4 regions of the Rhizobium sp. R693 genome follow, and region 2 is predicted to be linked to each of the others. Evidence: riboswitches for the same ligand, from Rfam matches in the RefSeq annotation. Region 2 holds a riboswitch; each other region holds the start of a gene.
The links. Region 2 has a riboswitch for cobalamin ahead of bluB (5,6-dimethylbenzimidazole synthase). Riboswitches for the same ligand answer to the same signal wherever they lie in the genome.
Positions count from the first base shown of each region.

Region 1: it holds a riboswitch for cobalamin, as region 2 does, so the genes downstream of both, ATY79_RS29310 (ABC transporter substrate-binding protein) here and bluB (5,6-dimethylbenzimidazole synthase) in region 2, are expected to answer to the same signal.
Region 3: it holds a riboswitch for cobalamin, as region 2 does, so the genes downstream of both, cobU (bifunctional adenosylcobinamide kinase/adenosylcobinamide-phosphate guanylyltransferase) here and bluB (5,6-dimethylbenzimidazole synthase) in region 2, are expected to answer to the same signal.
Region 4: it holds a riboswitch for cobalamin, as region 2 does, so the genes downstream of both, ATY79_RS17370 (CbtB domain-containing protein) here and bluB (5,6-dimethylbenzimidazole synthase) in region 2, are expected to answer to the same signal.

Region 1 covers NZ_LOKY01000049.1:54,477-59,855, reverse strand. Annotated here, with positions in the region: gene ATY79_RS29325 (DUF3141 domain-containing protein) at 1-971, opposite strand, end outside; gene ATY79_RS29320 (ABC transporter ATP-binding protein) at 1,282-2,046, opposite strand; gene ATY79_RS29315 (iron ABC transporter permease) at 2,043-3,083, opposite strand; gene ATY79_RS29310 (ABC transporter substrate-binding protein) at 3,080-4,096, opposite strand; cobalamin riboswitch at 4,273-4,497, opposite strand; gene ATY79_RS29305 (hypothetical protein) at 4,519-4,866, opposite strand; gene msrB (peptide-methionine (R)-S-oxide reductase MsrB) at 5,094-5,379, opposite strand, start outside.
Region 2 covers NZ_LOKY01000034.1:113,648-119,026, forward strand. Annotated here, with positions in the region: gene ATY79_RS21250 (NADP-dependent malic enzyme) at 1-115, shown strand, start outside; gene ATY79_RS21255 (DUF2865 domain-containing protein) at 238-1,320, shown strand; gene bluB (5,6-dimethylbenzimidazole synthase) at 1,327-2,016, opposite strand; cobalamin riboswitch at 2,056-2,238, opposite strand; gene ATY79_RS21265 (TolB family protein) at 2,264-3,097, opposite strand; gene ATY79_RS21270 (LTA synthase family protein) at 3,326-5,239, shown strand; gene ATY79_RS21275 (DUF1003 domain-containing protein) at 5,321-5,379, shown strand, end outside.
Region 3 covers NZ_LOKY01000034.1:245,091-250,469, forward strand. Annotated here, with positions in the region: gene cobN (cobaltochelatase subunit CobN) at 1-569, opposite strand, end outside; gene cobW (cobalamin biosynthesis protein CobW) at 579-1,628, opposite strand; gene cobU (bifunctional adenosylcobinamide kinase/adenosylcobinamide-phosphate guanylyltransferase) at 1,634-2,158, opposite strand; cobalamin riboswitch at 2,287-2,684, opposite strand; gene ATY79_RS21920 (chloride channel protein) at 2,928-4,718, shown strand; gene ATY79_RS21925 (cobyric acid synthase) at 4,715-5,379, opposite strand, start outside.
Region 4 covers NZ_LOKY01000021.1:29,333-34,711, forward strand. Annotated here, with positions in the region: gene ATY79_RS17350 (sulfite oxidase-like oxidoreductase) at 1-552, shown strand, start outside; gene ATY79_RS17355 (helix-turn-helix transcriptional regulator) at 829-1,518, shown strand; gene ATY79_RS17360 (hypothetical protein) at 1,515-2,126, opposite strand; gene ATY79_RS17365 (CbtA family protein) at 2,170-2,913, opposite strand; gene ATY79_RS17370 (CbtB domain-containing protein) at 2,928-3,137, opposite strand; cobalamin riboswitch at 3,166-3,317, opposite strand; gene ATY79_RS17375 (histidine phosphatase family protein) at 3,361-3,924, shown strand; gene ATY79_RS17380 (EAL domain-containing protein) at 4,289-5,379, shown strand, end outside.

The DNA of each region.
Region 1 (5,379 bases), on a different contig from region 2:
ATGTTGCGAAGATCGATTGCCTCGCCGTTGGATGCCTCGATACGACCTGCCGCGAGATTGTTGCCAACGAAGAGTTCATCGACGATGAACTGGATCTCTTCGGCATTCAGGTTGACGTGTCCGCCCCACCATTCCTCGAAGCCGAGGTAGCGCGGCGCTTCGGTGTCGATCTTCGAGTAGAGATTATACTGCTTGGTCCAGAGCGTGTTGGCAGGATTCTGGTTCTCGAAATTCTGAACCAGCCAGGCGCCGTCGAACTGTCCGTGGCCAAGGTCGCTTGTCAACGCGGTGAGCCAGCTGCCACCCAGCAACCCGCCCGTATAGCGCATCGGATACTTGCCGCGCTCACCAGACCAATAGGACAGCGGCGCGCCGGCAATGATAATCGATCCGAAGAGTTCCGGGCGCATGGCAGCGAGCATCATGACGGCCCAGCCCGCCTGGCAATTTCCGATCACGCAGGGCTTGGCGTCGGCCTGCGGATGCAGCGAAATGACTTTCTCCAGAAAGATCGCTTCCGCTCGAGCAATGTCTTCGATCGTCTGTCCCGGCACCGGCTGGGGAAGGAAGCCGATGAAATAGCATGGATGCCCAGCTCTCAGCGCGACGCCGATTTCGCTGTCTGCTTTGAACCCTCCGATGCCCGGCCCATGTCCGGCTCTCGGATCGACGACAACAAACGGTCGGCGTGTCTGGTCAACCTCTATTCCATCAGGCGGGACAATCCGGACCAGCGCGTAGTTGACCGGCCGCTCAAGCGTGCGTCCATCGAGCACAATTTCGGGTGTGAAGCTTAGAACATGCGGCGCTGTCGCTTCGGCATGAGCCCGGTATTGGTTGCCGCGCTTGCGCATGACGTCCCAGAACAGCACGCTGCGCTGAGCGGCATCCAAGGCATAATCGAAAGCAAGACCGGCTGGGCCAAACTGAGCGGCGAAACCGGCCGCCGGAAGATAGGAAGAGTACCGCATGCCAAAGCTCCCTCGTTCACCCTCTCATCGAGGATCAAGTTCCTATGCTCGGGATAGTATTCTCGCTCTGCGTCCACTCTGTGAACGAACAGCTCGCGCTGTCAGACACATGTTTTGTTAGCAGGTGCAGCATAGGCACATCGGGCGGAGCACCCAACGTATTTTACGGTAGCATACGCCGTTCTTGAATGGCGCCCATGTAGGGAAGGCCGGTTTCTCGGCGAGCTCTCTTGGCCCGAAGGCCTGCTCCATCTCGCCCTGACAAGGCTCGATGACCAGCCCAGCCGCGCACCTCTCCTTGAGAAGCCGGTCAGGCGATAATGTATTGAATGTTGCATCGCCCATGAATCGGAGACGTCTCGACATGCGCCTGCACGCCGAACACGTCGCCGATCAGATCCCGCGTCAGAACGTGCTGCGGAGTCCCGATCGCAACGACCGAACCCTGCTGGAGAACAGCCAGTTGATCGCAGAACATAGCGGCTAGGTTGAGATCGTGCAGGGCGATGACACAGGTGACGCCGAGCCTGGAAATCAGGCCCAGGATTTCGAGCTGATGCTGGATGTCGAGGTGGTTCGTCGGTTCATCGAGGAGTAGTTCAGCCGGGCTCTGCGCAAGGGCACGCGCGATATGGACACGCTGGCGCTCGCCGCCGGAGAGCGTCTGCCAAAGTTGCGTCGCTCGGCCTTCCATGCCGACGCGGGACAGCGCCTCATCGACTGCAGCATCGTCCTTTACTCCCAGGGGTGAAAGGACGCCGCGATGTGGCGTGCGACCGAGGCGTACAACATCCCTTGCCGTCAACTGCGTCTCGGTTGTGGCCTGCTGCTCGACGAAAGCAATGCGGCGCGCGAGATCGCTCCGCGCCAAGGTCGTAACGTCGCTCTCGCCCAGGCGGATAATACCGCTGCGCACCTTGCGCAAACGACAGATCAGCCGCAACAGACTCGACTTGCCGGATCCGTTCGGCCCGAGCAGGCCTAGAACCTTTCCTGTCTGCACCGTCAGGCTGACGCCGTTGACGATCAGCGAGTTGCCTGCTGCAAAGCTTACATCTTCGAGCCTGATGCTCATGCGGTCCTCCGAGCACGATACAGGATGACCGCAAAGGCCGGTGTACCGAACAAGGCCGTGACGACCCCGATCGGCAGGACCTGTTGCGGGATGATGATCCGCGAGATGATGTCGGCACCGATTAGGAAGATCCCGCCGCCGAACATGGTCGCCGGAAGCAGGCGATCATGCCTGGCCCCGACGAGGAACCTCGCGGCATGCGGGATGACCATCCCGACAAAACCGATTGCGCCAACCATGCTGACTACGGTTGCGGTCATCAACGCCGTCGTTCCAAGAAGCACCACCTGCACGCGCCTGACCGCAATGCCCAACGATGCCGCTGCATCCGTTCCGAAGACGAACGCATCCAACGATCGCACATGGAACAGCGAAACGGCGAAACCGAACATCGTCACCGGCACGACCAGATAGACGTCAGGCCAGCGGACGCCGCTCAGCGACCCAAGCAACCAGAACATGACGCCCCTTGCCTGCTCGGCATTTGCCGAAGTCGTGACGATATAGGACGTGACTGCGTTGAAGAGTTGCGACCCGGCGACGCCGCAAAGAATGATGCGCTCGCTGCTACCTCCGGCGCCTGCCGCAAGAAAGGCCACGAGCAGGAATGCGACAACAGCGCCGATGAACGCGCCACCTGACAGGCTCAGAACACCATAGCCGAAGCCGAGCAGCATCACGCAAACCGCGCCGGTCGAGGCTCCTGCGGAAACACCGAGCACATAGGGTTCCGCTAGCGGGTTGCGCAGCAATGCCTGCAGAACTGCCCCGCTGAGCGCGAGGGACGCCCCGGCACTTGCAGCTACCAACGCACGGCTCAATCTATAGTCCCAGATGATGCCTTGATGAATGCGGCTAAGCTCGAAAACCGAACCGAACAGGCGGTTCGACACGGCCTTCGCGGTCGTCGCCAGCGGGATCGATATTTCCCCTATCGAAACAGCAAGACCGATCATCAGCGCGAGCAAGGAGAATGCAGCAATGACGAGCGCAGCATGCGCCCACCATTGCTGCTGCTTGAGAACGGCGCCGCTCACTGCGCCAGACCGAAGGAATTGATGCCCTTCGCCAGTATCTCGATGCCGTCGATCGTCCGGATCGTCGGGTTCATCGATTGGGCATCCATCATGACAAAGCGCTTGTTCCTGACGGCATCGAGTTGGCTCGTGACCGGATCTTTTGCCAGAAAGTCGAGCTTTACCGCAGGGTCATCGGCCGCATACCGTCTCCGATCCATCGTCGCGATAACGATCACAGCCGGATTGGCCTCCGCAATCGTCTCCCAGCCGACGAGCGGCCACTCCTCCTCTGTCGCAACCACATTCTGCGCATCGAGCGTCTTCAGAATATAGGCAGGGGCGCTGTTCTTTCCGGCGATGAATGCATCTCCGTTGACTTCCTTGCTGGAGAACCAGAAGACGACCGGGAGGTTCTTCGCAGCGGCGCCTGCAACCGATGCGACCGCCCGCGCTTCGCGCTGCCTCAGTTCGGCAATGAGCGCATCGCCGCGTTCCTTGATGTCGAAGATTTCGGCAAGTTCAGCGATCTCCCGATAGATCAGGTCCATCGTGAACAGTTCCTTGCGAACGCCGTCGCCGCTGTCGGCATTGATCTTGGCGACGCAATCCGCCGGCGCGATGTAGGTGTTGATGCCGAGTTCGGCAAATTGCTCTCGCTTGCCGACAGACCCCTGTTGGCCGACGTGCCATTCAAACTCGGCGGCAACCAGATCCGGCTCCCGTCCGACGACGGATTCAAAGCTCGGATCGTTGTCGGCAAGCCGTTTGATCCTGGCGTTGACTTCGGCATATTGCGGCAAGACCGGGCCGACCCAAACTGCCGTTCCGGCAATCCTATCCGCCAACCCGAGCGAGAAAAGAACTTCGCTCATCCCCTGACCGATCGATACGATCTTGGCCGGCGCCTTGTCGAAGACGACCTCGCGGCCGCAATTGTTGATGATCAATGGGTACTGGGTGGCGGCGAGACTTGGCGCTGTCAAGCCGGCAAAGCCGAAGGCAAGTGCAATGGCTGCAAGAAATTTACGCATAGGGATCTCGATTGGGAGGAAGGAACCAGCGTTTATTGCCGGCGCAACCGCTAAGAATGACGGCACGCCGCGCTAACGCTAGCGGCGGAAAACCCAATCGAGACGGATGTGTGCTCTATGTCGGTGGAGGCGCAGGTCAATCATGTCTGTTCCTTTCCGGGCATCCCCGCCCGGGTGATTGGATCGTGATTGACGGCAGGTCTCCTGGCTCACGGATATATGCCTTCATCTGCCTTCCCGCGACTTCGTCGCAGTGGCATGGCCCAAGGGCCCTTGGATGAGCGGCAATCCGCTTACAGTTGCGGGGGCAGCCACGGTTTTGGTCCCTCTTGGGTCCTCACCGTGTTCCCTATTAATCCCCTCAGAGTCGTCCTCGGGGAACCGTCGCGCTCAGTTACGCTGGCGAGCGGCGCGACGTCAAGTCAGCGGTTGGTCGGCGCCCGTCCGGGTTGGCTCTGCTGCATATCCTGAAACCCGACTTCAGGACATCCGCGGATGTTGGCGAAGGTGATCTCGCGGCGATCGCCCCATTCGGTCAATCCCCTCAGCGTCAAAACGTTCTCGTCGCGATAGACAAGATCCGTGCGGTAGATGCCGGCGCGGCGGGCCCGGTTCTGCGCCTGACTGACGTTGCAGGTACCTTCCGATGGCGACACATGCCACGTGCTCGTACCACTGCCGTTGGATTGCCAACCGCCTGACTGGCCTAAAGCCGTCGCCGGCAAAAGGACTGCGAAAAACCCCAACGTCATATGGAACGCCGCCTTCATAACCCCTGCCCCGATTGCGCGCGAAGTGTTGCCACAAGCGCCGAGATGATGCGGCCAAAATAGCCGGACCGATGCATAGCGCAATCATCTCCAGCCTAGGCTGCACGCCATTTACAACAAATCGCGAGGAAGTCGCCCATCAGCGTTGATGAACGGTTAAAAGTGCTCTGCTTGCCGGAGCAATCGCCGTCTCGACGCCGACGATTGCGCTCAAGCACGGCACGCATCTATCGTGCTGGCTCTCCTTCTGGACGGCCACGTGCAAGCTTGTCAGGAAGCGGCTGTCCATTCGGGGTGAATTCGAGCGAGCCCGAGTTTATGCAGAAGCGCTCACCTGTAGGAGGTGGGCCGTCAGGAAAGACATGTCCCTGATGCGCGCCGCAACGCGCACAAACGATTTCTGTCCTGAGCATACCGTACCGGGTGTCACGAACGCGCCGCAGGTGGTCGTCGGCTGCCGGGGCAGTGAAGCTCGGCCAGCCTGTACCACTTTCGAATTTCGCAACTGCCTTG
Region 2 (5,379 bases):
GCCGATCCTGCTTGGCGCTGCGCTGCCGGCGCACATCCTCGCGCCCTCGGTGACCTCGCGCGGCGTCGTCAACATGGCAGCTCTCGCCGTCGTCGAGGCTTCACAGCCAGCGTGATTTGCGGCAGATCGAGAAAATGCGGTAAGATTCCGACCGCAGCTTGTTAAGACAAACGGGCTAGCAATGAAGGCGCGGCGGGATGCCGCGCCCTATGACCTGCTCACCGATGGGACGATGCCTTGAACCGCTGGATTCTGTCACTCGCAACCGCCCTTGCACTCACCGGCCCGACCCAAGCCCAGATGCCGGCGATCTGCGGTGACCTTCGCGCCCGCCTTGCCGATCTGCCACAAATCATCGGCAGCACGCCCGAGGTGCGCAAATTCGCCAGTGCTATTGCCGAACAGAACCTTGAGCTTCGCAAACTCCGTAGCGATCTGCGCCAAAACGGCTGCACAAGTGGCAGCATGGTCGTGATCGGGGATGATGACGGCTACTGCGGCGAGCTCGAGCGCGCGGAAACCAAGATGGTCGACAACATCCGTTATCTGCAGCAGCGGCGCGACGAACTGCGCGGCCAGAGCGATGATGCGCGCACGAGAAATGAACTGCTTGCCGCGCTCGACGACAACGGCTGCAACGAGGAGCAGTGGCCTGAGGATCGCGCCGATGGATATGCTCCGCCGCCGAGCATCGAAGATCAGGCGATGCGAAACGACACCTTCATACCTCTAGGTGGCGATCCCAACCAGCGTCGATACGGTTTCGGCATGTCTACGCTCTCTCATCTGAACACCGTCTGCGTACGCACCTGCGACGGAGGCTTTTTTCCGCTAAGCTCGAACGCAACCTCGCAGGACTTCGCCCGCGATGCCGACACCTGCTCGAAGATGTGTCCCGGCATCGACACCGAGCTCTTCTATCATGACGTCTCCAGCACCGAGACCTCACAGATGATTTCGGCGTCGACGGGCGCCCCCTACAGCGCAATGCCGAATGCTTTCGCCTACAAGAACCGTAAGCCGGGCGAAAAATCGTCCTGCAGTTGCAATCTAAACGCTTACTACGAACAGATGAGGAATAGCCAATCGATCAGCGAACCGCCGCAACAAGGATCGATCACCACGATCGAAACCAAGAAGCCCGAGCCGGAGAGCAAGGTCGCCGCCCCGGCTGCACCGCAGCCGCAAGTGCCGGACAGGCCATACGATCCGGCAAACAACAAGGTGCGCCAGATCGGCCCGCAGTTCCTAGCCGGTGACCAGGGCACGATCGACCTTAAGAATCCCGCCAAGCCTGGCCCTCAGCCGCAGCAACAATAGCCGCCCTCAGTCCAGCGAACTGTCCCAGCGATCCGTGAACACCAGTTCCTCCAGCGGCAGGCGCTGGCGCCATCCTTTGACCGCGAGTTCCGGCTGGTCATAGAGCTGATCGACATAGCCGATGCAGAGCCAGGCAACGATCTCGACCCGTTCCGGAACGCCGAGGATCTCTTTGATATCGGACTCGTGAAAGATGCTCACCCAGCCGACCCCCACGCCTTCGGCTCGGGCCGCGAGCCACAAATTCTGCACGGCGCAAACCGTGGAGTAAGAATCCATTCGCCGGTTATGCGTTCGGCCGAGAACGATATCACCGCAGCGATCCGGATCGCAGGTCACACAGATGCTGAGCGGTGCGGCTCGGATACCTTCGAGCTTCAGCGACCGGTACAGCCTCTGTCGTTCGCCCTCAAACATCTCGCCAGCCTCACGGTTGGCGCGATTGAAAGCTTGCCACGCCGCCTCCTTCACCTGCTGATCGCGAACCAGGATGAAATTCCAGGGCTGCATGAATCCCACGGACGGCGCATGGTGCGCGGCCGTCAGAAGCCTGCTGACAACGTCGTCCGGTATCGGATCCGGGAGGAACTCCGAACGGACGTCGCGGCGCGTTGAGATCGCCCGGTAAACGGCGTCACGTTCCTCGGTCGAAAAGGCTGTAGCTCCCGACAGGGAGCCTGAATGGTCTGGTCGCATCGTCTATCCCCAACAACACAACCGCCCGCCGTCCACGCGGGTCAGTCTATGATGTCGGGCCGGTCTTCTGACTTGGCGTCATCCAACTGCCGCGCCTTCCCGGCGCTGGGCCAGTGGCGTGTTGCGGCAGTCGTCAGCCTTACAGCGTTGGGCACGTTTCGGTCTCTCACCGAATTCCCGATTCTCCCGCCTAACACGGGCACCTGACGAAAGCTCTATGCCCGCAAAAATCGCTCGACGCAATCCTTCACCCAGAGACAGGGTGGTAACGCACATAGGCGAACTCATCGCCGGACGGCGACCAGTTGGGCACGTTGATTGTGCCCTGCCCGCCGAAGAGATCGAAGAGTGTCGTCAGATTGCCCCCGTCCATATCCATCAGCCGCAGACGAACATTGAGATCGCGCGGATGGTCGAAAACATCCGGGTCGTAGGAAAGGATGAGGACCTTGTCGTTGTTGGGCGACGGATGGGCAAACCAGTTCCCATAATTGTCGCTGGTGATCTGGTCGAGGCCAGTGCCGTCCGGGTGGATGCGCCAGATCTGCATGAGGCCGGTGCGGCTGGAATTGAAGTAGATCCATTGGCCGTCAGCGGAGTAGTCCGGCCCGTCGTTGCGTCCCTCGCCGTGTGTCAGCCGCCGTTCTTCGCCGCCATCCACGGAAATCGTGTAGATATCGAACAAGTCGTTGCGGATGCCGCAATAGGCCAGTTGTTTTCCGTCAGGCGACCAGCCGTGCCAATAGGACGGCTGATTTTGCGTCACCAGCCGTGGCATCCCGCCTTCGGCCCGAAGCACATAAATCGTCGACTTCCCGAACTCGGTCTTGTCGGAGATGACGATCTGCCGGCCATCGGGCGAAATGCCATGATCGTTGTTGCACGTTTTGGCAAAACCGGTGTCGACTTTCTCGACCCTGCCTGAACCATCAAGCGCCAGACGGTACAGAAGTCCGTCGCCGTTCAACAGAAGATAGCTGCCGTCGGGCGCAAAGTTGGGCGCCTCCACAAGCTGCGTCGTTTGCCAGACGACGCGTGCCTCGCCTATCCTGATGTTGTAGATCTCGACGGAACTGCGCAATCTGAATCCTCCTGACATCGTCTCCGTCAGACCTACGACGGCCCGCCACTCAGCACAAGCAAATGCGCCTGGCCAGGTTCGGCCCAGGAATGTCTTTGGAGCGATCGGCCCTTATCCCCCAATCACAAATGCGCGAAACCTAACGGTTCATCTAGCGTTCATGACGAGGATGTGACAGTTCAGTGAAGCTTTTATGACGTTGGAGTTTTCCGGTTGATCGCGTTGGTAATGAGGTCTGCAGCGGCAGCGCGCTTTGCGTCGCTTTCCACCGATTTCGGAGGAAGCATCCGATCGCCTGCTATACGCACGGCGCTCAGCGCCGTTCTTTGTGCCCTGCTTGCGCTTCTCACTACGGCCACCGTAGAGATAATTGCCCGCGATGGGCTGACTGACGTTCGCGAATTCCTGACATCGCCGGTGCGTCCCGGCATGACGACCGTTGTGATGTTGACTGTGCTGATGCTGTCGCTCGACGCCGCCTTGGGCCGACGGTTCATTTCAGCGCTGATCGTTCTTCCGATTGTGATCGTCCCCGCCATCGTATCCAACCAGAAGCAACACTACCTTTCGGATCCACTTTATCCGTCCGACGTCCTTTTCGGGCGCCAGATCATGGAACTGCTTCCTGTCATGGTGAGCGACCGTCCCTGGACTGCTGTTGCAATGGCTGTCGGCATCGCCTTTTCCGCTGGCGCAATTGTCATCTTGTGGCGTTTCGCCTGGCGCAACTTCCCACAGCTCTCACGGACCGCTCGCGTCCGCCGGCTGTGCGTCGGCCTACCTGTTATCGCGGCTTTCGGGTCGTTGATGGACTATTCCCAGTATTCCTTCATCCGCGACCGCCTTCAGGTGGTTCCAATGATGTGGGACCAAAAGGAAAACTACCGGAGCAACGGCTTCATCCTCGCCTTCATCTTCAATATTCCGATGGCCGAGGTGGCGGCGCCGGTCGGCTTCGGCACGCAGGCGCTTGATACTATCCCGAGCCGCAACTACGGCTATCTCAGCGGCCCGCGCGAAAAGCCCGACGTAATCATGCTGATGAGCGAGTCATTCTGGGATCCGACCCGGCTGAAAACGCTGAGCCTGTCGCCCGATCCCATGCCGACTATCCGCGCCGAGCAGTCTGGCCATGTCTTCTCACCGGAGTTCGGCGGGATGACCGCCAACGTCGAATTCGAGGCGCTGACGGGCTTTTCCAATGCCTTCCTGCCATACGGCAGCATCCCCTATCAGCAATACATCCGTCACGACGTTCCCTCGCTCGCCACGTTCTTCCGTGGCGAAGGCTATGCGGCGCGTTCGCTGCATCCGTTCAGCGGCTGGTTCTGGAACCGCAATGAAGTCTACAAGGACTTCGGTTTCGAGCAGTTCCGCTCGGAAGAGACCATGCCTCCAATGGAAAAGCGGGGCATCTTCGCTTCGGACGACTCGCTCATGAAGGAAATCATGAACGAGGCGGACGGCATCGATCGCCCGTTCTTCTTCTTTGCTGTCACCCTGCAGGGACATGGGCCGTATGAGCCGAACCGTTATGCACGCAATACTATCGATATACAGGGCAACCTGAACGATGCAGACCGCGCAACGCTTGCTACCTATACGCAGGGCATCAAGGAAGCGGACGACAGCCTTAAGTTGCTAATGGATTGGGCAGAGAAGCGCGACCGCGAAACGATCATCGTGCTCTGGGGCGATCACCTGCCGCCGCTCGGCAACGTCTACATGGCGACCGGCTACATGCCGGATCAAGTTGCCACCCGTAAGGCGTCGGTCAACACCATGAGACAGGAGCATGAGACGCCGCTCGTCATCTGGTCCAACAAGAAGGGCAGCAAGAAGGATGTCGGCACAATCAGCCCTTCACTGCTGCCCTATCATCTCTTGAAGTTCGCCGGCTTCGAGCATCCCTACTACACGGGCTTCCTCGGCCGTGTGCAGAAGAAGTACAGCGTCATCGATCGTTATCAGCTGATTGCGCGCGACAACACGCCCTCTCCCGATTGGGTCCTGAAGCCGAAGAACCTCGATCCCCTCGTACGGGACTATCGATACCTCCAGCACGACATCATGTTTGGCAAGGCTCAGACGCTCGATCGCTTCTTCCCGCAGCATGCTTGGCTGTATGCGCAAGGCACGTAAAAGACCGGAACAAGCCCACATTGCAATTTGAAAACATTACGGAATACTGGCGCCCGAGCGATCTAGCATTCGGAGTCGGCCATGCACAATCTATCGGACTTAATCCACCATCACTTCGACAAATCTGCTGACGAACTCGG
Region 3 (5,379 bases), 130 kb from region 2:
CACTCGTCGACCCCAAGCACGCCCTTGCCCGGCCACCATATGCCGGCCTTCATCAGCGGCGATGCAGCTTCCGGCTTTTCCGCGCCAGACAGCATCGCACCGGCATAGGCGAGAAATGCCCGCGAATTGCCGTCGCCACCCTCGATGAGATAGGCCCAAAGCGCGTTCAGATCCTCAAGCGGAACATTCGAAAACGGCGTCAAACCCGCATCGGGCTTCGAATCTCCCGGCAACACGGCGATCAGCGCGCCGGTTCGCGCCGCGGCGGCATGGAGCGCTTCCAGTGCGTAGTGGAAGTAGCTGGCACCACCCAGCGCCCTGACGACGATCAGCTTCGCATGACGAGCTGTCCGCTCCACATAGGCATCGACCGACATCGGATGCTTGAGGCTCATCAGGCTTGCGAGCCGCAGCGAGAATCCGGCCCCCGCTTCGTCGTAAGCTGCGGCCATCGCTGCGAGTTCGGTATCGGCAGCCGACAGGAACAGGACATCGCCGGGAGACTGACCAAGATCGATCGCCTCCTCGCCGTCGCTGATCGTTCCCTGCTGTGCCAGAAGCAGATGCATCGGTCTGCCTTATGCCAGCGTTTCGATCGCCTTGCGCACCGCCGCTTCGTCCATTTCGTGCAGGCCGATGACGACGAGGCGGGTGCCGCGCGCTTCACCGGACGCCCAGGCGCGATCGAAATAGTGGTCGATGCGGCTTCCGACCGCCTGCAGTTGCAGACGCATCGGCTTGCCGGGAACGTCGACGAAGCCCTTGAGCCGCAGCACGTCATGCTCGCCGATGATGCCCTTCAGCGCATCCACGAAGGCCGCAGGGTCGGCAACCGGGCCAAGCTCGACCACGAAGCTGTCGAACTCGTCATGGTCATGCTGCACGCCGTCCTCATGTTCGAGCTCGTGGTGGGACTTGCGATTGACTACATCGTCTTCCGTTCCGACACCGAGCCCGAGCAGCACGCTCGCCGGGACCTCGCCGTTGCGCGCCTCGATCATCACGGGCTTGCGGGCGATGCGCGAAGCGACCTCGTCCCGCACACGGCCAAGGCCGGCGGTGTCGAGAAGGTCGGTCTTGTTGAGCACGATCAGATCGGCGCAGGTCAACTGGTCCTCGAAAAGCTCCTCGATCGGGCTCTCATGGTCGAGCGACTCGTCTTCCACGCGGCGGGCCTCGACGGCATCGTGATCGTCGGCAAACCGGCCAGCGGCGACCGCGGCGCTGTCAACGACGGTAACGACGCCATCGACAGTGACCTGCGTGCGAATGTCCGGCCAGTTGAAGGCCGCAACGAGCGGCTGCGGCAGCGCGAGGCCGGATGTCTCGATGACGATATGGTCGGGGCGCTGCTCGCGCTCCAAAAGCTTCGTCATCGTCGGGATGAAGTCGTCGGCGACCGTGCAGCAGATGCAGCCGTTGGTGAGCTCGATGATGTCGTCCTCGGTGCAATTCTCGGCGCCGCAGCCCTTCAGCACCTCGCCGTCGACGCCGAGATCGCCGAACTCGTTGATGATGAGCGCGATCTTCTTGCCGTTGGTATTGGAGAGCAGATTGCGGATCATCGTCGTCTTGCCGGCGCCGAGGAAGCCGGTGATCACGGTCGCCGGGATTTTCTGCTGGTTCATGAAATTCAACCCTTCATCTTCAGCGGCAGTCCGGCCGCGATAAAATACACATCCGCGGCCTGAGCCGCGATCATTTGATGCAAGCGGCCGGCATGATCCCGGAACTCCCGCGCCATGCGGTTTTCTGGAACGATGCCGAGGCCGACCTCATTGGAAACGATGACAAGGCGCGCACGCGCCGTCGGCAGATACGCGGCAAGCGAGGCAAACTCGGCCTCCGTGTCGCGCTCCTCCATCATCAGGTTGGTGACCCAAAGCGTCAGGCAATCAACAAGGATCGCTCGTCCCTCGCCATCGATCGCCCGCACGCAGCCGACCAGATCAAGAGGCTCTTCGTGGGTCTGCCAGAGATCGCCGCGATCCGCCTTGTGCTTGTCGATCCGGGCGCGCATCTCGTCGTCCCAGGCGCGACCCGTTGCCACGTAATGGCGCTCCAAGCCGCTCGAGACGACTACTTGCTCGGCAAAGCGTGACTTTCCCGAGCGCGCGCCGCCCAGGACAAACGTCGCGCCGGATGATAGAGGGATCATCGTAGATGCTGTCCGATCTGCGGAAGCGATCCGCAAGAAACCGGAACGGCTGCAGAGCGCAGCCGGCAAATCTGTCTTTCAGCCATGACAACCTCCGTGCTGGCAGCGGGCATCGCCCAGGAATGGGCTTCTCGCCCGGCACGGTTGGCAGGTCTCCTGGCTCGCGGGTTTTGGCCGCGACCGGGGCAGACCGGAAACCGGTCGCCCCAGATCGTGCCAGCGGGTCTTCCTCGCCTTCCCGGCTGCATTTCATGAAAAGGCGGACGATTCGTAGACGCAAGAGGCGTCCTGCCCCGGTTGATCATGATGCACTGCCAGTGACTTTTCCGTCGCCACTTTCGCGCCACCCGCCTGCACCATCGCAGACTGTCAGTGACACGAAACCAACGTCGGACGGAAAACCCTGACCGCTCTACAGTCGCGGGGTCGGCTATGATAGCGGTGCCCTGATTGGGTCCACCGCTTCACATTCCCTTTTCATCCGCACCGATTCAACCGGTCCGGAACCATCCGTTATGAATTCATCGTTAGGCAAGGCCACTGGCGAAGTCAATCAAGCCGTCGCTGAGCGGAATGCCAATGCATGCCTAAAACCGCACCAAGACGACCTTCTCTACCAAATTTATCGTCTTTTATCAGTAGTTTACGTCACAAATAATTATTGCCGGCGCCGGGCTTTTGCCGCAATTGCGTCGCAAGCGGGTGGCGCCATTGGCTTGCCCTTCCCTCACCGCACTTGATCGCGCCTATACCTGCCTATTTTCCTGTCATGCTCCTAAAAACCAATATCCGCCGTTTCGGTCCGTTTCATACCCTTCTCGATATCGGGCGGATGCGCGCTCTGCTGCGGCGCAGCGAGATGGGGATGGTCATCGCCGGCGCGATGGTCGGGGTAATCTCCGGCCTGGCCGTGACAGGCATGAGCCTCGTTTCCCGCGAAATGCACAGCCTCATCTTCGGAATCAGCGACGTCGACAGGTTGAGTTCGTCGCAGATCGACAACAAGCTCGTGTTGCTGACCGCACCCGTTTGCGGCGGCTTGCTGCTCGGGCTCTTGCTGTTTGTGCTTGCCAAGACCCGCAAGAAGCCAATGGTGGACCCGATCGAGGCAAACGCGCTGCATGGCGGTCGGCTATCTCTCACCGATAGTATTCTGGTCGCGGTCCAGAATCTCATTTCGAACGGCTTCGGTGCGTCGGTCGGCCTGGAAGCCGGCTACACGCAGTTGGCGGCAGGGCTGGCCTCTAAACTTGGCCTCAAGCTGCAACTTCGCCGCTCGGACCTACGTGTTCTCGTCGGATGCGGTGCGGCGGGAGCCATTGCAGCCGCTTTCAACGCACCGCTGACGGGCGCCTTCTATGCATTCGAACTCATCATTGGCTCCTACACCATCGTTTCGCTGACGCCGGTCGTCGTTTCCGCACTGGTCTCGACGCAGATTGCGCGTCTGCTCGCCGGCAGCGATTTCCTGATCGACGTCGGCAGCTTCGGTACAGTCATGCCAGCCGACTATGTACCGGCCCTCCTCCTCGGCGCGTTTTGCGCGGGCATCGGGATCATGATCATGCAGGGCGTCGCCTGGATCGAGGAATTGGCTCGCAGGAGTTCCATCACAACGCCGCTGCGTCCTGCCCTTGGCGGCATCGTCGTCGGTCTGCTCGCGCTGATCACGCCGCAGGTGCTGTCAGCCGGCCACGGCGCGCTACACCTCAATCTCGGACGCGATATCGCCATCCCGGCACTTGTGGGTCTCTTCCTCCTGAAGGCCTTCGCCTCCGCTATCTCAATCGGCTCCGGCTTCAGAGGCGGCCTGTTCTTCGCGTCCCTGTTCATGGGGGCGTTGGTGGGGAAACTCTTCGCCTATTCCGCACCCTACTTCGCTCACGCCACGCTGACACCCGTCATCTACGCCGTCGTCGGTATGAGCTCGCTTGCGGTCGCCGTTATCGGCGGGCCACTGACGATGACCTTTCTCGCGCTCGAAATTACCGGCGACTTTCCAATTACCGCGCTGGTGCTGGCGGCAGTCATCACGTCCTCGCTCGTCGTGCGCAGCACCTTCGGCTACTCCTTCGCAACATGGCGCTTCCACCTGCGCGGCGAGAGCATTCGCAGCGCTCACGATGTCGGCTGGATCCGCAACTTGACTGTCGACCGCCTGATGCGCGCCGATGTTAAGACGGCCAACGCCGCCCTCACCATCGACGAATTCAAGGAACGCTTCCCCATCGGTTCGGCACAGCGCGTGGTCCTGGTCGATGATACAGGCAAATACAGCGGCCTCGTTCTCGTCCCGGACATTTACGCAAACCTGACCGACACCGACGAAACCGGCAAGGATCTCAGCGAATTCATCCGCTACAAGAACGATTTCCTGCAGCCGCAAATGAACGCCAAGCAGGCAGCCGCCATCTTCGACAAGACCGAAAGCGAAGCCCTCGCCGTCGTCAACAATCTGATTGAGCGCAAGGTCGTCGGGCAGCTGAGCGAGGCACATACGTTGCGCCGCTACAGCGAAGAGCTCGATCGCCGCCGCCGTGAAATATCCGGCGAGATCTAGCCAAAGAGCTCGTCAAGCCAGCGTCGGTCAAGACATGCTTCCAGCTCGGCTGCGACGTCGTCCAGAGCCTTCTCGACGCTGGCACGATAATCACTCGTCTCGCCGGAAAGGCCGAAACTCCGGAGCAAACGAGATCGATAGAAGTCGCTTGCGAAAAGCCCATGCAGATAGGTTCCGACAATTCGACCGTCTGCAGATACCGCACCATCCGGCTTTCCATCAACGATTGCGAACGGCCGGCCACAATCTTCTCCGGCCGTGATGCCAAGGTGGATCTGATAGCCGGAAAGCGGGGAACCGTCCTCCACCGCTGTCGCAACACTGTTGCGGACGGTCTTTTGAGGCGCCATCTCCGTCTCCACGTCAAGCAACCCGAGACCCGCCACCTCCGTCGCATGCCCCTCAATACCCAGGGGATCATGCACCTTCCACCCGAGCATCTGATAGCCGCCGCAAATACCGATAACCCGCCCGCCGCGCTTCACATGGGCCAGGAGATCGGCATCCCAGCCCTGCGCACGCATATCCGCAAGGTCAGATATCGTTGATTTCGAGCCCGGCAGCACGACCAGTTGCGCATCCCCGGGCAGCCGCTCGCCCGCACGGACGAAAACCAACTCGACATCCGGCTCGGCTCTTAGCGGATCGAAGTCGTCGAAAT
Region 4 (5,379 bases), on a different contig from region 2:
TTGCCGCCTGGCCAACACCTCGTCAAGAATTGGCCGGTCCTCGATCTCGGCCAGCAGCCCATCATTTCCACCGACACCTGGCGCCTGGAAGTTCGTGGGCTTGTCGAAACCCCGCTTGATCTTACCTGGACGGCCTTCCTGGCCCTCGAGCAGAGTACCAAAATCACCGATATTCATTGCGTAACAACGTGGTCGCGCTACGACAACAAATGGAAAGGTGTTTCGACCCGCGACTTACTCGATCAGGCCATGCCGAAACCGGGAGCCCATTACGTCATGCTGACAAGCTATGATGGCTACACGACCAACCTGCCGCTCTCCGATTTCGCTACAGGGGATGCGATCCTTGCAACTTCCTGGGAAGGATTGCCGCTGACGCGCGATCACGGCGGTCCCATGCGGCTCGTCGTTCCGCATCTCTATTTCTGGAAAAGCGCGAAATGGTTGCGGCGCATTGAGCTTCAGGCGGCCGATGCAGCGGGCTTCTGGGAAAAGAACGGTTATCACATGTACGGCGATCCCTGGCGCGAGCAGCGATACTCGGAGGAGTGATACCAGTCGCGATTATTTCGGCGGCTGATGGCGGTGTCGCGACGGCGACCTGCCCGCTATAGTTTCACCAGCTAGCTTGCCGTCACCATCCACAGCCGACTAAAAGCCCGCTTAACGTGCAAATTTCACTGCGGCGGATTCACTTCAAAATAGATGCAAAAAGCGATATATTTTTCAAATTAATATCTTACGCCGATTTTGGCACGATCGCCTATTGAACCGACGCCCATTTTGGGTTGTTGTGACCCAACGATTCCAGATATCGCCTATGGGTTGATGAACAAGGACACTTCATTTCATACTGTCACGCAGAAGCTGCTGGACGCATGGTTGCATACCACATCGCAGACGCCCGCCGCGCCGGAAAACATTTATCGTGACGTCATCGACCTTCTGACGATCAGGATGAGGATGACACTTGTCGTTCTGGACGGTGAGGATCCACTACAATGGCAACTGAAAGTCGTGCGACCGTCCGGCTTCAGTTCACGCCTTCTGAACATCAATAAGCTCTTCGCCGATCAGCGCATCGGCGAATTCAAGGATCGCACCTACATGGAAACAGCCGTCATCCCGCGTTATCGCGAGGTGATCGCCACACAGAAACCATCGATGGAACTGGTCAAGACGAGGGTGCTTGGCGTCAACCTCGAATACGAGCGACTGGTCCTCCCGCAAAAGACAACAGCCCGGCGGCCATCCTGGCTCCTGACTATTTCGAACGGCCGCTTCATGTTCAACCCACCGCAGCAGCAGGCCCGCATGGATGCGACTGACGAAGCGGTGATCCAGCTCTTGACCGAAGGCGCGACGGCCAAGGAGATCGCCGCCGATCTTGGCATTTCGCACCGAACGGTCGAGCACCGCCTGGAGCGCATGAAGGAGCGCTACGGTGCGAAGAACACCGTCCACCTTGCAGCCATGCTGGTTGCAACGCACTTCGACCGCGATGTCGAGAAAAGCTAGGGCGTGATCCGCCGAACCAGGCACCGTCCGCAATAGACGAGCGCCAGAATTGCCGCCGCGAGCGCCGTCAACGTCGCCATGCTGGCAGGATGCAGCGGAACGTCCCGCCAAGCCGGGTGAACGATGTCCGCAGTATTGAACGCCTCACCACTGAATTGGCAGGTGATCAGCGCCAAGCCGCGTAGAACCATGCCGGCATCGATCGCCGAGACGATCGCCTCGGCTTCGGCAGCCTCGCCGCCCATGCCCCGCATCGATAGCAGCACGGCCTTTGTTGCCGCGAGATAGGCATGCGAGCACTCGTTGAACGGGCTCCCCTCATCCGTTACGCTGCCAGGCATTTTGCCCCAGAAGCAGTAGGCGTGCTGGATCTGTGCATAGTTCAGCACGCGTCGGAACGGCTCGTTCGTATCCGTGGCGCGTGCCGCGAGATCGATGATCCGATCGCGATACTCCGCGATCATGATCATTTCGCCGTGTGAGATTTCGGCGATCGCAATGCCGGTATGGGGACCGCTACCACTCCGCTGGTGTGCGTCGGCTGCCAGGGGCCAAAGCGGCAGCAACGCGATCATGGCGACAAGGAAAATGGAACGCCGGCTGGACATCGCGGGGGACAGGCTCCTGATTGCGCCGGAGCCTTCTCTCCAATCAATGAAAAGCCGGCGCGCGAGCACGTGGCTTTGGAGCGGCACCGAGCTTGCGCTCTGCGAGAATACCGAAGGCCAGGCCAAGAACGCCCCAGAGGATCACGTGCATACCGATCGAAGTCGTGCGGAAATGCCAGAGAACCACAGCGGAATAGTTCTCCGGCACCTCGTTGATCGGCGGCAGCAGATACTGAACGAGGCCGATGAAGACGACGTAGGCAAGACCCGCTGCGATTGCTGCATTCCAGACGCCGAACTGCGGGGTCAGGCGGCGGGCAAGCGCAATTGCCGCAACAAGCGCAGCGATCGATACGACGATCATCAGAAAGAACAGTTCAGTCCTGACGCCGATCGTGTCGGGATTGCCGACTGCCGGCGGATTGGCCGGATATTTGATGTTGGGCACGACAACCACGGCGACAAAGGCCGCAATGGCGATGACGGCAGAGGTCCCGCGGACGCCAAGATTGCTGAAGCGTCCCTGGACAAAAGCGAAGACGAGGGCAAACAAGCCGCCGACGGCAACGCTGTAGGCGATCACACCAGTCAGGAGGCCAAGGCCCGCTTGCGTGGCACGGCTGACGATTTCAGGCTCGCTGGTTTCACCCGCCGCTTGGGCCGCCGCTTCCTCAAACGCGATCGCTCGGTCGACGAGCGGCTCGCCGAAGGTATGGGCAAACGCGAAAACGAGGACGCCAGCAATCAGCCCCGCGAGCATTCCGCGAAGCAAAAGACTTCCAACCATGTCCGGAACTCCCCTTAGTGGCAGGGGAAGCCGAGGAGGTGCCGGCCGTCATGCACGAACTCGTGCACGTACATACTGTTGAAAAGCGCCATTGCGCCCTCTTCGGTGCCGACGAAATAGATGGCGATGAGCATCAGCAAACCGCCAAAGATCGCCCAAGGCAAAAGCTCGGCAACGGGAATCGGAGCAGGTGCGGCGACGGGCGCGAAAGTGGTGTCAGACATGAATTCCTCCTGGAATGACGCGTTCAGTCGAGAATTATTGCGTGGCAGGGTCTGACTTCCAGTCCGAGGTATCCTCATCCTGATCACAGTGGCGCGACCGCACCGGAATTTCACCGGTTTCCAAACCCACAACATAACCGTTATATCTGCGGCTTCGAACCTGTCAACGAGACTTCATGCAGCGACAGGCCACCTTCCCCGTTATCCGGAGACAACCAACGTGATGACGCGCCTCACTTGGATCTGCCATGGTTCGACTGCCGCCAACCGCGAAGCGCGGTTCCCGCAAGACGAGCCGCTGAACGAGAAGGCAATCCTTGCCACTCAGGCAATCGCCCCCCGCCTCGGGCGCGTCGACAGCGTCTTCGCCAGCCCGACATTGCGCGCGCGGCAGACGGCCGATGCACTTGGCCTGCAACCGGAATTCTCCGAGGCGCTCGCCGATTGCGATTTTGGCCGCTGGTCGGGACGCTCGATTGCCGAGATCCAGCAAGCCGAACCGGAAAATCTTGCCGCCTGGATGGCGCGGCCGGAGGAAGCACCGCACGGTGGTGAGGCAATCGCCGCCGTTTGCATGCGTGTAAACGCCTGGATGCACCAGCGCCTGCAGGCCGGTGGCCATATCGTCGCCATCACTCATGCCGCGGTCATCAGGGCAGCGATCATCAACACTCTGCAGGCGCCGGTATCCTCCTTCTGGATCGCCGATATCGAACCGCTGGCCATCGTTCACATGACCAGCAATGGCAATAGGTGGTCGCTGCGCGTCGAAGGCGCGGCCGCCTAATTTTCCGGGCGTTAATTTAGGCCAGCCTTACGCAAGCGAACCATGCCATAGGTTTCCGGCCCAACACGTTCGGGCCGTGTTCCTTGCCCAGGGAGGACCAAGCATGCCCTATGATTGGAGCGGCGCGCAGATGCGGCGCACGCGCCTGCTACGTATGACCGCCGCCGTTACCCTGCTTCTGCTCGTCATCGGCGCATCCCTAATGATCCGGCTTTGAGAACGACAGGCGGGCGGCCGCACCGCTCGCCTGTCGAACCGCCTCTCCGCTCTCGGCGGGCGCAGATACCAAGAATTCGCCCTTTGGTTTCAACAAACGCTTCAGACTTCAATGATACACCGGCGCTCAGGTGGAGATGGGTGAAGCATGCCGGTATTCTTCCAGAGCAGAGCCGGAAGGCAATGCCTTTTGGTCATGGCGTTGGGAGTAACGCTGTGGCTCTTCGGCGCGATCCTGGAATTGGATAACTGGCTCGTCGCTTTCGTCGGCGCTTACGAGAACTATGGCGCGGACAAGCTAGTCCTCGCGCTCGGCATCGGTGGCGCGATGAGCTTCGTCTATTCGATCCTGCGCATTGTCGACCTGCGTAAGGAGATGGAACTGCGGGCCAGTGCCCAGACCAAGGCCGACTGGACAGCAACCCACGACCACCTCACCAAACTTCCGAACCGCTATGCTTTCGAGCGGAAAGTCCTTCCCCGGAGGACGAAGACCGACCTCGAAGGCGACGAGTGGGAGCAGAACGTTACAATCTTCTCGATAGATCTCGATGGCTTCAAGAAGGTCAATGACCTTGTAGGCCACAATGGCGGTGACGCCCTTCTGGTCGAAGTGGCAAAGCGGATCTGCGCGATCGGAAACGCGGACTGCGTCTATCGTTTCGGCGGCGACGAGTTCGTCGTCGTTGCCCTTGGCCTCTCCTCCAAGCACGAGGAACGCTTTGCGCGTTTGCTCATTCAGGCCGTAACACGGCCCATCCATATCAACGGGTTCGCCGTCGAAGTCGGTGCAAGCGTCGGTTACGATCGCTGGGAGCAGGGTCGAGAAGCGCTTGAGGATGCGGCTCACCGAGCCGACCTCGCCATGTACGAGGCCAAATCACGCGGCCCCAACTACCACATGGTGTTCGAAGCCTCGATGCAGGACAAAGTCGCAAAGCGCGCAACATTGGAGTCCAAACTGCGCGTCGCAATTCAGCAGAAGGCCATCCGCCCCTTCTATCAGCCGTTGATCGATCTCAAGAGCGGTACGGTCTGCGGCTTCGAGGCGCTCGCCCGCTGGACAGACGAAGAAGGCATCGCCATTCCACCGCCGGTATTCATCGGGATTGCCGAAGAGACCGGACTGATCACCGAACTTTTTGAAGATCTTCTGGCGCAGGCCTGCAGGGACGCCTTGGCCTGGGACGACCACGTTACTCTCTCCTTCAACGTCTCTCCGGTGCAGATGGAGGACAA